4 regions of the Sphingobium sp. 22B genome follow, and region 3 is predicted to be linked to each of the others. Evidence: predicted binding sites of a transcription regulator. Region 3 holds the regulator's gene; each other region holds the start of a gene.

The links. The regulator LexA, encoded in region 3, represses DNA repair genes until DNA is damaged. The targets are predictions, from matches to a motif close to GTTCCNCNCTTGTTCT.
Region 1: a site for LexA is predicted at 1,615-1,630, ahead of uvrA (excinuclease ABC subunit UvrA). Genes of this name have one in related genera too.
Region 2: a site for LexA is predicted at 1,922-1,937, ahead of A0J57_RS22615 (ImuA family protein). Genes of this name have one in related genera too.
Region 4: a site for LexA is predicted at 1,526-1,541, ahead of A0J57_RS10380 (ImuA family protein). Genes of this name have one in related genera too.

Annotation. Positions count from the first base shown of each region.
Region 1 covers NZ_LTAB01000047.1:10,282-13,670, reverse strand. Annotated here, with positions in the region: gene uvrA (excinuclease ABC subunit UvrA) at 1-1,565, opposite strand, end outside; gene A0J57_RS23815 (septal ring lytic transglycosylase RlpA family protein) at 1,729-2,301, shown strand; gene A0J57_RS23810 (UrcA family protein) at 2,828-3,163, shown strand; gene A0J57_RS23805 (LytTR family DNA-binding domain-containing protein) at 3,336-3,389, opposite strand, start outside.
Region 2 covers NZ_LTAB01000038.1:25,283-28,671, forward strand. Annotated here, with positions in the region: gene A0J57_RS22605 (cbb3-type cytochrome c oxidase subunit I) at 1-839, opposite strand, end outside; gene A0J57_RS22610 (cytochrome c oxidase subunit II) at 839-1,720, opposite strand; gene A0J57_RS22615 (ImuA family protein) at 1,944-2,789, shown strand; gene A0J57_RS22620 (DNA polymerase Y family protein) at 2,686-3,389, shown strand, end outside.
Region 3 covers NZ_LTAB01000049.1:10,829-14,217, reverse strand. Annotated here, with positions in the region: gene glp (gephyrin-like molybdotransferase Glp) at 1-533, shown strand, start outside; gene A0J57_RS26735 (hypothetical protein) at 618-776, opposite strand; gene lexA (transcriptional repressor LexA) at 930-1,616, shown strand; gene A0J57_RS23995 (ComEC/Rec2 family competence protein) at 1,607-3,389, opposite strand, start outside.
Region 4 covers NZ_LTAB01000009.1:9,630-13,018, reverse strand. Annotated here, with positions in the region: gene A0J57_RS10385 (DUF6504 family protein) at 1-811, opposite strand, end outside; gene A0J57_RS10380 (ImuA family protein) at 729-1,505, opposite strand; gene A0J57_RS10375 (DUF1810 domain-containing protein) at 1,606-2,028, opposite strand; gene A0J57_RS10370 (SOS response-associated peptidase) at 2,028-2,645, opposite strand; gene A0J57_RS10365 (MbcA/ParS/Xre antitoxin family protein) at 2,863-3,213, shown strand; gene A0J57_RS10360 (RES family NAD+ phosphorylase) at 3,222-3,389, shown strand, end outside.

The DNA of each region.
Region 1 (3,389 bases), on a different contig from region 3:
GCGAGGCGGATGCGCTGGGACTCGCCGCCGGACAGGGTGCCGCTGGTGCGGTCCAGGTTCAGATAGTCGAGGCCGACATTGTTGAGGAAGCCGAGGCGCTCCACGATTTCCTTGAGGATGGCGCGGGCGATCTGGTTCTGCTGATCGTTGAGGCGGCTGGGGAGGGTGGAGAAGAAACCGAGCGCGTCCACCACCGAGCGGCGGGTGGACATGGAGATGTCTTCCCCCGCGATCTTCACCGCCAGCGCCTCCGGCTTGAGGCGGGCGCCGTGGCAGGTCTCGCACGGCATGGCGGTCTGGTATTTGCTGAGTTCCTCCCGCATCCAGGCGGATTCGGTCTGGAGGAGGCGGCGGTTGAGGTTGCCGATGACGCCTTCGAAGGGCTTTTTCACCTCATAGCTTTTCTTGCCGTCGACGAAGCGCAGGGTGACGGGCCGGCCGGCGGTGCCATGGAGGATGATCAGCTTCACCTCCCCCGGCAGGTCGGCCCAGGGGGTGTCGAGGGAGAAGCCGAACTCCTTCGCGAGGGAGCCGAGGACCTGCATATAATAGGGGCTGGGCGGGTTGGACTTGGCCCAGGGGACGACGGCGCCCTTCTTGAGGCTGAGGGCTTCGTTGGGGACGACGAGTTCGGGGTCGAACTCCTGCCGTTCGCCCAGGCCGTCGCAGGCGGGGCAGGCGCCCTGCGGGGCGTTGAAGGAGAAGAGGCGCGGTTCGATCTCCGCTATGGTGAAGCCGCTGACGGGGCAGGCGAACTTCTCGCTGAAGACGATGCGGTTGGCGGGAATGCCAGCGCCCTTGAGGTTGCCGGTGGATTCCGCTTCGACCTCGCGGCCGGGGACGGCGCCGTCCGCGAGGTCGACATAGGCGAGGCCGTCGGCGAGTTTCAGGGCCTGCTCGAAGCTGTCGGCGAGGCGGGTGGCCATGTCGTCGCTGACGGCGAGGCGGTCGACCACCACTTCGATGTCATGCTTGTATTTCTTGTCGAGGGCGGGGGCGTCCTCGATGGCGTAGAGTTCGCCGTCGATGCGGACGCGGGTGAAGCCGGCCTTCTGCCACTCCGCCAGTTCCTTGCGATATTCGCCCTTGCGGCCGCGGACCACGGGGGCGAGGAGGTAGAAGCGCGTTCCTTCGGGCAGCTGCATCACGCGGTCGACCATCTGGCTGACCGTCTGGGCGCTGATGGGGAGGCCCGTGGCGGGCGAATAGGGGATGCCGACGCGCGCCCAGAGGAGGCGCATATAGTCGTAGATCTCCGTCACGGTGGCGACCGTGGAGCGCGGGTTGCGGCTGGTCGTCTTCTGCTCGATGGAGATGGCGGGGGAGAGGCCGTCAATATGTTCGACGTCCGGCTTCTGCATCATCTCCAGGAACTGGCGCGCATAGGCGGAGAGGGATTCGACATAGCGGCGCTGACCCTCGGCATAGATGGTGTCGAACGCGAGGGAGGACTTGCCCGAGCCGGAAAGGCCGGTGATGACGATCAGACTGTCGCGCGGAAGGTCGACGTCGACGCCCTTGAGATTATGCTCGCGTGCGCCGCGGACGCTTATGGTGGTCAGCATTCGGCAGACCTCTGCTGAGAAATTTGCGTGAGACTCATGGGGGCGTGTTGTTCCAGATTTGTTCTTGGGAGGCAAGGGCCGGTCGGGCGCAAGATAGGGACTGTGCGGCGAAAGGAAAAGGCGGCGGCTTTGCCCCCGCGCTGCGCTGGGTTAAAGGGCGGGGATGAGCGGGACTTTTGTTCGGATGCGGTTCGGCGCGCTGGGCGTCGCGATGGCGCTGGCGGCCTGTGGCGGGGGGGTGCGCTATCGGCCCGTGAGCGACGTGCCGGTGCGGGTGGGAAAGCCCTATAGCGTCAGGGGCGTGACCTATGTGCCTGCCGCCGATCCGGGCTATGATTATCTGGGCTATGCGAGCTGGTATGGCGGGGAGAGCGGGAACCGGACGGCCAATGGCGAGCGCTTTCGGCCGAAGGCGGTGACGGCGGCGCACGCGACGCTGCCCCTGCCGAGCTATGTCGAGGTGACGGCGCTGGAGACGGGGCGGACGATCCTGGTGCGGATCAACGATCGCGGGCCCTTTGCCGGGCGGGGGCGGATCATCGACCTGTCGCGCGGGGCGGCGGAGCAGCTGGGGATCAGGGCGACGGGCCATGCGCCGGTCAGGGTGCGCGTCGTGGAGCCGCCGGAGAAGGACCGCAGCAAGCTGCGCGAGGGGAAGGAGGCGCCGGAGCGGCCGGTCGTCGATGCGCGGACGCTCGCCAATTTGCGGGCGCAGCTTGCCGCGCAGGGGCGGTGATGTCGTTCGTGGAAGAATGTCGTCCGTTCGTCCACGGCTGATGTTGCCGGGCGTGATGGATGGGCGGATCATCGAATGGGGAAAACGGTCGTTGCGCACCCGCGCTATGATGCGGTTCGACATGGCGACGATCTGGCTATGGATCGACTGGCCCCGGGCCGTATCGCCGCAAGATGATTGAAAGAGATCCCGGAGAGCCCGACAGCTTCCTGGATGCACCCCCGGCCTTTCCCTTGCGCCGGGGGTGTTTTTATGTGCGCGAATTGTTGAACGATTGTAATTTTACGCTACGGAACGTTTGTTTTTCTGTCGTAAAATTGTCGTTCGTCCCCGTGAGACTGTATTTGGTCGACAGGAGCGCCGTTGGCCGACAGGGACAGGCGCCGGTCGAAAGCGAAAAGCGATGCATTTGCAATGCGCCTAAACAAAATGGGCGAAGACAGAGACGATGATCTGTTGAGGCCTTCTCTTCTCTTCGCTTGAGGTCTGCTGCGAGCGGACAAGAGACAGTTGAGGAGACATTGCCATGATCGCCGCGAAAATCATCGCTGCAGCCGCTTTAATGAGTGTGGCCACAATGGCCTCGGCCGCCGAATTCGAATCCAACGGAAAGACGGTCGAAGTCAATTATCGCGATTTGGACCTGTCCAGCGCGAAAGGGCAGAATGCCCTGAAGTGGCGCATCTGGCGGGCGGCGTGGAATACCTGCAAGCATGGCGTGCGGTCGAGCGACATCAAGGAATGCCAGACGGTTGCTGCCGCCCATGTGCGTAGCTCGGTGGAACTGGCTATCGCCAAAGCAGGCAGCGGCGCACGTTTTGCTGATATGGATAAGGAAAAGCCGGTTGGCGCCGGGAACTGAGTTTATCGGTTTTCTCGATCAAGGTCAGGAAGGCCCGGTGGATGCCGGGCCTTTTTGTTTTCCTGAGCATTTTTTGTGGGCGCGGAGCGTTGCAGCTGCCCTTGGCGTCCTGTGGGCGCTGCCTCCATCGTCTTTGGGGGTTTCCCTTCCCATCTGCGATGGATTGAAGGGGTCAGCGGCCTGCCATGGCGCGGGCGTTGGTGAGATAGGTGCGGCCGATGCGGAT
Region 2 (3,389 bases), on a different contig from region 3:
GCGGGCAGGGCGACGATATAGACTTCGGGATGGCCGAAGAACCAGAAGAGATGCTGGAAGAGGAGGGGGCTGCCGCCCTGCGTCGGGGTGATCGCACCCATCGACTGCATGGTGGGCATGAAAAAGCTGGTGCCCGCCAGATGATCGAACAGCATCATGATCGCCGCGACGAACAAGGCCGGGAAGGCCAGCAGGCCCATCACCGAAGCGGTGAAGATGCCCCACACCGACAGCGGCATCCGCATCAGCGTCATCCCCCTGGTTCGCGCCTGCAACACCGTGGTCACATAATTCAACCCGCCCATGGTGAAGGCCGCGACGAAGATGGCGAGGCTGACCAGCATGGTCACGATGCCCCATTGATGTCCCGGCGTCCCCTCGCTGATGGCTTGCGGCGGATAGAGCGTCCAGCCCGCCCCGGTCGGCCCGCCCGGCACGAAGAAACCCGCCACCAGCACAATCACCGACAGCAGATAGAACCAGAAGCTCAGCATGTTGACGAAGGGAAACACCATGTCCCGCGCCCCGATCATCAGCGGGATCAGATAATTGCCGAACCCGCCTAGCAGCAGCGCCGTCAGCAGATAGACCACCATGATCATGCCGTGCATCGACACGAATTGAAGATAATTGTCCGGCTGGATCGCCGGAAAAGCCCCCGGAAACCCAAGCTGCAACCGCATCAGCGCCGACAGCACCAGCGCCACCAGCCCGATCCCGATGGCGGTGCAGCTATATTGGATGGCGATGACCTTGTGATCCTGGCTCCAGACATATTTGGTGACCCAGCTATGCGGATGATGCAGCGGGCGCAGGTCGTCGGCCAGGGTGGTAGCCATCAGCGAATGCTCCAGGAGGCAGGGACGATACAGGCATTGGCCTTGATCAGCAGGATCGACATGGCGGCCGGCGGCGCCTCCGCCAGAATCTGTCCGAAGCTGCTCTGCTGCGCCTGCCATTGCGCGAAGGCCTGGGGCGTCTCCACCACCACCTTGCCGCGCATCGCATGGTGGCCGGTGCCGCACAGTTCGGCGCAGAGGATGTCGAACGTGCCCGTCTTGGTCGGGGTCAGCCAGAAATAGGTGACGATGCCGGGTACAAGGTCCATCTTGGCCCGGAATTCCGGCACATAGAAGTCGTGCAGCACGTCCTTGGAGCGCAGCACGATCTTCACCGGCTTGCCGACCGGCAGATGAAGGTCGCTGCTTTCCACCAATATGTCATCCCGGCCGAACGGGTCGAGCGGATCGAGGCCCAGCCCATTGTCGGGGGTGATATATTTGACCCCCGCCGCGCCCAGTACGCCATCCGGACCGGGATAGCGGAAGGACCATTGCCATTGCTGGCCGACCGCCTCGATGACGGTGGCTTCTTTCGGCACCGAGACATATTTGCCCCAGGCCGCGAGCCCCGGCGCCAGCATGCCGGCGATGCCGATGGCGGTCCAGAATGTCAGCCGCCTTTCCAGCGAAGGGTTTTCCGGCTCATAATGGGCGCGATGGCCGGGGCGATGGCCGGGGCGATGGCGATATTTGACCAGCGCCCAGGCAAGGAACAGGTTCAGCCCCACAAAGGCCGCCCCGCATATCCAGAGCGTCACGTCGAGCGCGGAATCGATCGATCCCCAATTGGAGGCGATGGGCGTGCGCCACCATGGACTGAACAGGTGAAAGGCGACCGAACCGACCACGAGCATGGCGATGGCTACCGCAACCGGCACAAGCCCTCTCCCACATTGGCAGGCGCTCGCAGCCTTTCAGTCCGGCATTTCGAGTCGCCTCGGTAACACCCGCCGCGACAACTTACAGAAAAAGCGCTGACGGGGGAAGCGTTTGGGAAATTGCGGGGTGCGAGCGACGCCAGCGCCTTTTCCGGCTCGGGCCTTCACGGTCGATTGACAGCGCCTGCCATTGCGGCGAAAAGAACAAACGGGGAACGAATATATGGCTGAGTCGGTGAAGACCCTCGCCGCCCTCAGGCGGCATATCGCATCGCTGGAGGGCGTTCCAGCCTCCCAGCCCCATGCGCGGGTGGAAACCGGCTATGCGCCGCTCGACCTGGCGCTGGACGGCGGTCTGGCGCGGGGTCGGGTGCATGAATTCTTCGCCGCGACAGAGGAAGGGGGTGCGGGGGCTGGGCTGGCCCTGATTCTCGCGCGGCTGGCGGCGGGGGAGGCGCCCCTGCTCTGGCTGCGCACGATGGCGGCGGGCCGGGCGGCGGGCATGCCCTATGGTCCCGGACTGGCCGCATTGGGCATCGATCCCGCCCGGTTGCTGATCGGCGCGATGGCCGATGACGCCATGCTGCTGCGAGCGGCGGTCGACGCGCTGCGATGCCCCGCTTTGGGCGCACTGGTGGTGGAATTGCGCGGGCCGGCGCCCTTGCTCGACCTGACAGCCAGCCGGCGGCTGGCGCTGGCGGCGGAGTCGTCCGGCGTCACCGCTTTCCTGCTGCGGGTGGGCGGCGATCCGGTGCCTAGCGCGGGGGATACGCGCTGGCGCGTTGCGGCGGCGCCCTCTCTGCCCTTGCCGGGAAACGGGCCGGGCAGAAGCGCCTTCGACCTTGGCCTGTTGCGACGGCGGGCGGGACGGGACGGGCTCGGCTGGCGGCTGGTCTGGGACAATGGCCGGGGCATGTTTGAAGGAAGTGGAGGTGGGCGCGATGAACGCCATGGCCTTGGACAGGATGGCAGCGGACGGGAGGGCGGAGGACGCGATGGGCAAGCGCCGCTATCTGGCGCTGTGGTTTCCGTTCCTGCCGATCGACCGGCTTCGGATCGCGCGGCCTGATCTCTGGGCGCAGGGCGAAGGTCCCGCAGCCGTCGTCGAACAGGTGCGCGGCGCGATGCGGCTGGCGACGCTCGACGCCGACGCTCTCGCGCTGGGCCTGACGCCGGGCATGACGCTGGCCGATGCGCGTGCGCGGGAACCGGACCTGCGCGTGTTCGATGCCGATCCCCATGGCGATCAGGACTGGCTGGAGCGGCTCTGCGACGGTTGTTCCCGCTACACGCCGGTTGCGGCGCTGGATTCACCCTTCGGTCTGATGCTCGACATTACCGGCTGTGCGCATCTCTGGGGCGGGGAGGGGATGCTGGCGCGCGAGGCGGCCGAACGGCTGGAGCGTCATGGCATGCGGGTGCGCCATGCCCTTGCCGGAACGGCGGAGGGTGCGCATGCGCTGTGCCGTTTTCCGGTGGGCGCGGCGGCGGACGAGGATGCGGCGCTGCGCCGCCTGCCGGTCGAGGCGTTGCGGCTGGAGGATGAAAGCGCGGTGGCGTTGCGCCGCGCGGGACTGCGGACCGTGGGCGATCTGGCGGCGCGGCCGGCGGCGGTTCTGGCGTCGCGCTTCGGTGAGGCGGCGGTGGACGCGCTGCACGCTTTGCTGGG
Region 3 (3,389 bases):
TGGGGATCGTGCCGGACGATCTCCCCGGCATGATCCAGGCCTTTGCCCACGCCAGCCAGGCGGACATCATCGTTTCGACCGGCGGCGCATCGGTGGGCGATCACGACATCGTCCGCCCGGCTTTCGTCCAGGCCGGGGGCTCGCTCGATTTCTGGAAAATCCGCATGCGTCCGGGCAAGCCGTTGATGGCGGGGACATTGGGTTCCGCCGTCTTCCTGGGCCTGCCGGGCAATCCGGTATCAGCCTTCGTGACGGCGACGCTGTTCCTGTTGCCGCTGGTCCGCAACATGATGGGCGCGGCATCGCCCCTGCCCCGCACCGCGCCGGCGACGCTCGCCGCGCCGCTGCCCGCCACGGGGGAACGCGACGATTACCTTCGCGCCTTCCGCACGGAAGCGGGCATCGTTTCCGTGACATCGCAGGACAGCGCCGCCACCGCGGCCATGGCGATGGCCGACTGCCTCATCCTGCGACCTGCCGGCTCTGCTCCGGCCGCCGCCGGCGATCCCGTCACGGTTCTTCCCCTCGCATAAGGAAAGGGGCCGCCGCGCGACCCCTTCCAATGCAGTCCTGACGGATGGCGGCGATGTCAGCCATGCTGGACCGCCGCCGTTCCTTCAGCGCTGCTGCTTGCCGGGCGACTTGTCCTGACGGCGTTCATCGCCCATCTGGCCCTGCCGGTCTTCCTGCTGCTGCTGGCGTCCACCCTGGCTGGAGCGGTCGCCGCCCTGCTGGTCGCGACGTTGACCGCCGCCCTGGTTGTTCTGGTTGGCCATCTTTCTCTCCTATTCACCTTCTTCGTGGAAGGCAGGCGTTAAACGGCCTGCGGCCTTCCGCGTTCCAGCAAAAGCGCCCAACGGTTAGGCGCTTGACTTGCCCCGTTCCGTTTCCTATGCGTTCTCCATCCGTTCCAAGGAGGGCAAGGCGAGATGTTGACACCCAAGCAACAGGAATTGCTGAGCTTCATTCAGACCCGGCTGGAGGAGGGAGGCGTATCCCCCTCTTTCGAGGAGATGAAGGAAGCGCTGGACCTGCGGTCCAAATCCGGCATCCACCGCCTGATCAATGCGTTGGAGGAACGCGGCTTCATCCGCCGCCTGCCCAATCGCGCCCGCGCACTGGAAGTGCTCAAACTGCCCGATGCCATGCATCGCGCTCCCAAGGTCGTCGTGCCTGCCAAGCCGCCGCTGACGCCCGGTCCAGCGGCCAGCAGGCCCCCGGTCGCCGCCAACGACATATTGGAGATTCCGCTGCACGGCCGGATCGCGGCGGGCGTGCCGATCGAGGCGCTGGAGGGGCAGAACATGCTTTCCGTTCCCGCCGCGCTGCTGGGCACCGGGGATCATTATGCGCTGGAAGTGGCGGGGGATTCAATGGTCGAAGCGGGCATTCTGGACGGCGATTTCGCGCTTATCCAGCGCACCGACGTCGCGCGCGAGGGGCAGATCGTGGTCGCCCTGATCGACGAAAATGAAGCGACGCTGAAATATTTCCGGCGTGAGGGCCCGAAGGTCAGGCTCGATCCCGCCAACAGCGCCTATGAACCGCAAATCTACGACCCTCGGCAGGTTCGCATCCAGGGCAAGCTGGCAGGGTTGCTGCGCCGCTATAACTGATGCTTCCTGTATTCGCGCGGCCGGCTGGAAGGCCGCGCGACCCAGGGGTGCTCGTCATGCCACGCCTTCGCGCTGCGCATGGTGCCATGGTCCAGATCGATGGTCAGGCCACCCGTCCTGGCGAGGAAGCGTCGATCCACCTTCAGCCAGCGTGGGCGACAGGCGCCCGGCAGGCGGCGGTCGCTGACGACGATGTCTGAATAGGCGCAATCCCGCGCCAGTATCGCATTATCGATCCTCACGCTGCTTCGCGTCAGCAACAGGTTCCAGTTCCGGCCCCCTCCCTTCAGGCGAACGGCGCATAGATCGGGAGAACAGCGAGCCTGGGGCAGCGTCGTCAATGCCTGCAAGATACCATCATAACCCGCGCTTTCCGCCATGACGTCGCGCGCATAGCCGCCGGCGCGAGCCCGCAGCATCGCCATGCCGCCATCGGCAGTGCGCACCGCGACATGCCGGCCGTCCCCGCTTATCAATATGTCGGGCATCGGGCTGGTCAGCACCATCATGACGCCGGTGGTCACGGGCATCAGACCCGCCCAGCGCCACCGGCTTCGCCATAGCAGGCACCACAGCATGCCCAGCAGCATCAGGCCGAACACCACGCCCGACTGGGCGGGCGCCAGAACCACCGCCCAAGGGCTGGACGCCACGCCATGGGCAATCAGCAACAGCAGGTCGATCGATCGCGCGGCAAGCCACCAGAAGGGCGCACCCCACCCGCCTAGGTCCAGCAGCAAGGCCGTCGCCTCCAGCGGCATGACCACCAGGGTCGTAAGCGGTATGGCCACCAGATTGGCGATCGACCCCAACATGCCCGCCTTGTGGAAATGGAACAGCGCGATCGGCGCCAGCACCAGCTCCACGACCAGGCCGGTCGCCAGCATGCCCGCAAGATTGCGTCCGATCCGGCGCCCCACCCCTTCGTCACGCGGCGCGAGAAAGGCGCGGAAGGCGGGATGCTCGCCCAGCGACACCAGGGCTATCACGGCCGCGAAGCTCATCTGGAAGCTCGGCCCCACCAGTACTTCTGGCCAGAGGATCAGCACCACCAGCGCCCCCGCCGCCACGAGCCTGAGCGTGATTGCGTCCCGTCCCATCGCCAGTCCGCCCAGCACAAGCAGGGCAGCGACGCAGGATCGCACGGTCGGCACCTCTGCGCCGGTCAGAAGCGTATAGCCGATGCCCGCCAGAGCGCCGCCGCCCGCGGCCAGCAGCATCAGCGGCCAGTCGAGAGCCGCCCGGCGGCTGAGCGCCATCAGCCGCATCAGCAGGAAGATCACCGCAGCGATCAGGGCCGTGACATGCAGACCGCTGATCGACAGCAGATGCGCAAGGCCGCTCCGCCGCATCGCCTCCGCATCTGCCTGCGCGATCGCGCCCTGATCGCCGGTGGCCAGGGCAGCGGCGATGCCGGCGCCCTGTCCCGGAACGCGCTCCAGGATATGCTCGAACAGACGCGCCCTCAACCGGGGGCCGGCCGTGGCCGGCCGCAGGACCGTAACCGGCGGCAGCACACGCCCGGTCGCGCCGACGCCCTCGAAATAGGCGCGGCGCGCAAAATCATAGCCGCCCGGCAGGCTGGGCGGCGCAGGCGGCATCAGCCTTGTGCGGAAGGCTATGATGGCTCCCTCTCCGACCCCCGGCGGCATCGACGCATCGTCAAGATTGACGCGCACCAGGGGCGGCAGGGCAGGCACGCCGACAGGCCGGACCAGCACGCGACTCATGTGCTGCGCGGGCAGCCTTTCGACCGACCGGACCTCCCCCTTC
Region 4 (3,389 bases), on a different contig from region 3:
CCTGGGTTTCGATGCCGGGTGGCAACAGGGTGATGGCCTCCCCGCTATAGCGCGCCAGCGCATGGGCGGCGCCCGGCGTGCCGGCAATGGCGATGCTGGCGGTAAAGCCCAGCCGCTCCAGAAAGCGCAGCAGCCTTCGGCAGAAGCGTGCCTCGCCTCCGAAGAGGTGGGTGGTGCCGGTGAGATCCAGCCACAGTCCGTCGTTGCCTGACGGGCAGGCTGTCGGCGTCCAATGACCGGCTGCGTGGAGCGCGAGGCGCTCGAACCAGGCACGATCGGCCTCGGGATCGGCGTCACGCACATCGAGGTCGGTCACCAGTGCGCGAGCGTGAGCGGCCGCCATGCCGGGACGCAGGCCAAGCTCAAGTGCCACCGGGCAGGCGGCGGTCACCACATCGCGCTGCCCTGTCCGCGCGATCAAAATTGTCGGCTGCCCCCATAGGGTCGTCCATGTGACAGCGGGAACAGACCGGGAGCTGGTGCCGCCTTCATCAGCTGGCATGGCTTTGAAAGGATGCTCTGCCGACTCGCTGCGGCGGCCCATCTCGCGCATGGTCGGGCGCTGGTGCGCGGGCCTGGCGTCGATCTCGCTCTGGCTTGGGCGCTGGGCACCATCCCGCGCCCAACGCGCGCCGGGCCGCCAGCCACCACCGCGGGGCACCGAACAGGCTCCTGGATTGTCGTCGATCGGTCCTGCAAAGCGCGGAGCGAGCGACGGGCCAGCGGGCTCAGGCCGCTTGGCTGGCCGCTCCAGCCGCCGCAGACGCTCTATGGGAAGCTGCGGCAGGTAGAGCGAGGCGACCCTGATCATCGCACGCGTCCAGTTCGAGGGAGAAGGGATTGCCGTTGCGCTGACGGACCAGCTCGACCGACCAGCGGGCGCGTCCGACCCCGGGATGGGGAAGACGCGCCGAGGGCACGCAGCCGATGCGCCAGCGGGTCATCGCAGAGGAGAGGCCGCTTAATGGGCAGCGATCGCGGACACGATGGCGGCGGTAGAGCAGAACCGGGGTCTTGCCGTCAGAGGCGGCAAGCTGCAGCCGACGGGTCGCGGTCTGATCAGCGGACTTTACTTCGGCAATGACACAGGCGAGCGAACCATCGCGCAGGGCATCCTCGCTCATGGCGAGGACGGCGCTGTCGCTCGTGCCCTGCGCATAGAGAACCCGCTCCGGTCTTAACCCTACCTGCTCTAGCCCCGGCGCATAGAGGTCGAACTTTGTGAGCGCCCAAAATACGGTAAATCCAGGCTGCGCTGCAAAGCGGGCGGCAATGCCGGCCGCGAACAGCGTCGCGGCAGCGTCATCGCTGAGGCTCGCAGACGCGGCGGCAATCTCGTGTAATGCGCTGCCGTCCAACCCACGATCGGCTAGGCGCTGGTCAATCGCGTCGATGCCGAAGGGCAGGGCAGGCCCCCGCGCGGCGCGCGCCTGCGTGAGTTCCGCCAGTAGGGCGGCAAGAGGAGTGGCGCGAGGCCGGTCAGATGTGGAAGCGGGGCAGACCATGGGAACATATCGACTCAGATGTTCCCTTTATGTTCCGTTGGGCAGGGGGATTCGTCAAGCGGGATGAATCGCAATTTTTCCCTACCCGTTTCCGAATGGATCAGTCTGCAAGCATTTGCAGGGTTGCCGGGTCGCGCTCTCCGCCGAACCAGCGGTCCAATGCGCCCGCGAACAACGGACATGGCTCCGCCGCCTCGAACAGGGTTAGCGATGAGCGCAGCTTCATGGCGTCCACGCTACCGAACATGGCGACAGGATCACAGGTGCCCAGCTGCTGTAGCGCTTCAACACATTCGCGATAGCGCGGGCCAAGCAGGTCGTGATCAAGATAGGCGCGGGCTTCGTCGATCGACGCGATGCCATAATAATGGGCGGTCGGACTTTGTCCGAGGCCCCGCAGCTGCGGGAAGACGAACCACATCCAATGGGAGCGCTTTGCTCCGCTCTGGATCTCGGCCAATGCGGTGGCATAGCTATTTTCCTGCGCCTCAACGAAGCGGGCGAGGGTGGCATCGGTGGTCATCAGAGCAGTGCTCCCTGCGCTGGCGGCGAGCCGTAGACTTGGGTGACGGGCAAGGTACCTTGTGGCAGCCAGCGCAGCACTTGCCCAGCGGGCACGGTCGGATCGAGCCAGTCGACCCATTGATCGCGGGTGAGGGGGATGATCTGCCTATGATGGTAGGGAGCCACGTCCGGTCCTGCGTCCATGGTGAGCATGGTGAAGGCTTCGCCCAGCGGGCTCTCACGCCATATGCCTGCGATGCAGAACCAGCGGTGATCGTCCATTGTGAAGAGCCATTTGTCCAGCCGCTTCTGCTTGGGATCCGCGGGATCTGTAAATTCGTAGAAGCCGTCGGCCAGAATCAGGCAGCGGTGAGAGGTGAACTCGCGTCCCTCGGAGCGGAAATTATAGACGGGTTTGCCCTTCGTGCCTGGCCAACTCCAGCGCCGATTGACCAGCTCCCCTGTGCTCCGCTCGCCCTCCACCGATCGAACGATCGGCGCCATGTCGGTCATCTTGATGTCCTCACGCGCGGGCACGTTGGGCCTGCCCTCGGGCATCTTGATCTTGATTTTGAGATCCTCGAAATCCTCGGCGATCGAGGCGATGTCGACCTCCAGCCTATAATCGTTGCACATCTCTCCTCCTTCTTGGCGGCGCTTGCTCCCGGTCATGCGGCAAACCGGGTTGATTGGAGGTTTGGCGCACGCTGGGCGTGAACGCGGGACAAGTCCGACCGGTTCGCCTCGAAAATATGGCTTCGTCCTTGTGCAGTCGATGTCAAAGCCCACCGCAGCTTGTATGCCGCATATTCTGACGCTATATTACGTCAAAATGGTGGTGTCAGGAAATGTTATGGGCCTGCTGGACTATGCCGATCACGGACTTTTTGTTCCGAGTAAGATCGCGGCGGCATTTCGCACGACTAGCGAGGAGGTGGCTCGTTCCGCCGGCCTAGGCCGCGACGCTGTACAGCGCAAAGAGCGCTTGCGTTCCGATAAGACCCAGCGCCGCCTTCGAGAAATGATCGAGGTGATCACCAAAACGAGCGCGCGCTTTGGATCCCCTCTCATCGCCTATGCCTGGTACAGGTCGGAGCCACTCCCGGGATTCTCCGGCCAGACAGCCATGCAGCTCGTGCAGGATGGCAGGGCGAGCGAGGTGCTGGAATATATCGACGCTGTCGACGCAGGCGTTTACGCCTAACTGCGTCCATGGGTTACCAGGGCAAACTCTATCGGGCGCTGAACCCAATCTATGCGCGCGAGCCACTTTCAGGCCGGGGTGCTGCGTTATATGGCGGCCGTTTCAATCCCAAAGGAACTGCCAGTCTCTACCTCGCAACTTCATTGCCGACGGCAATTAGAGAGGCAAACCAGGTC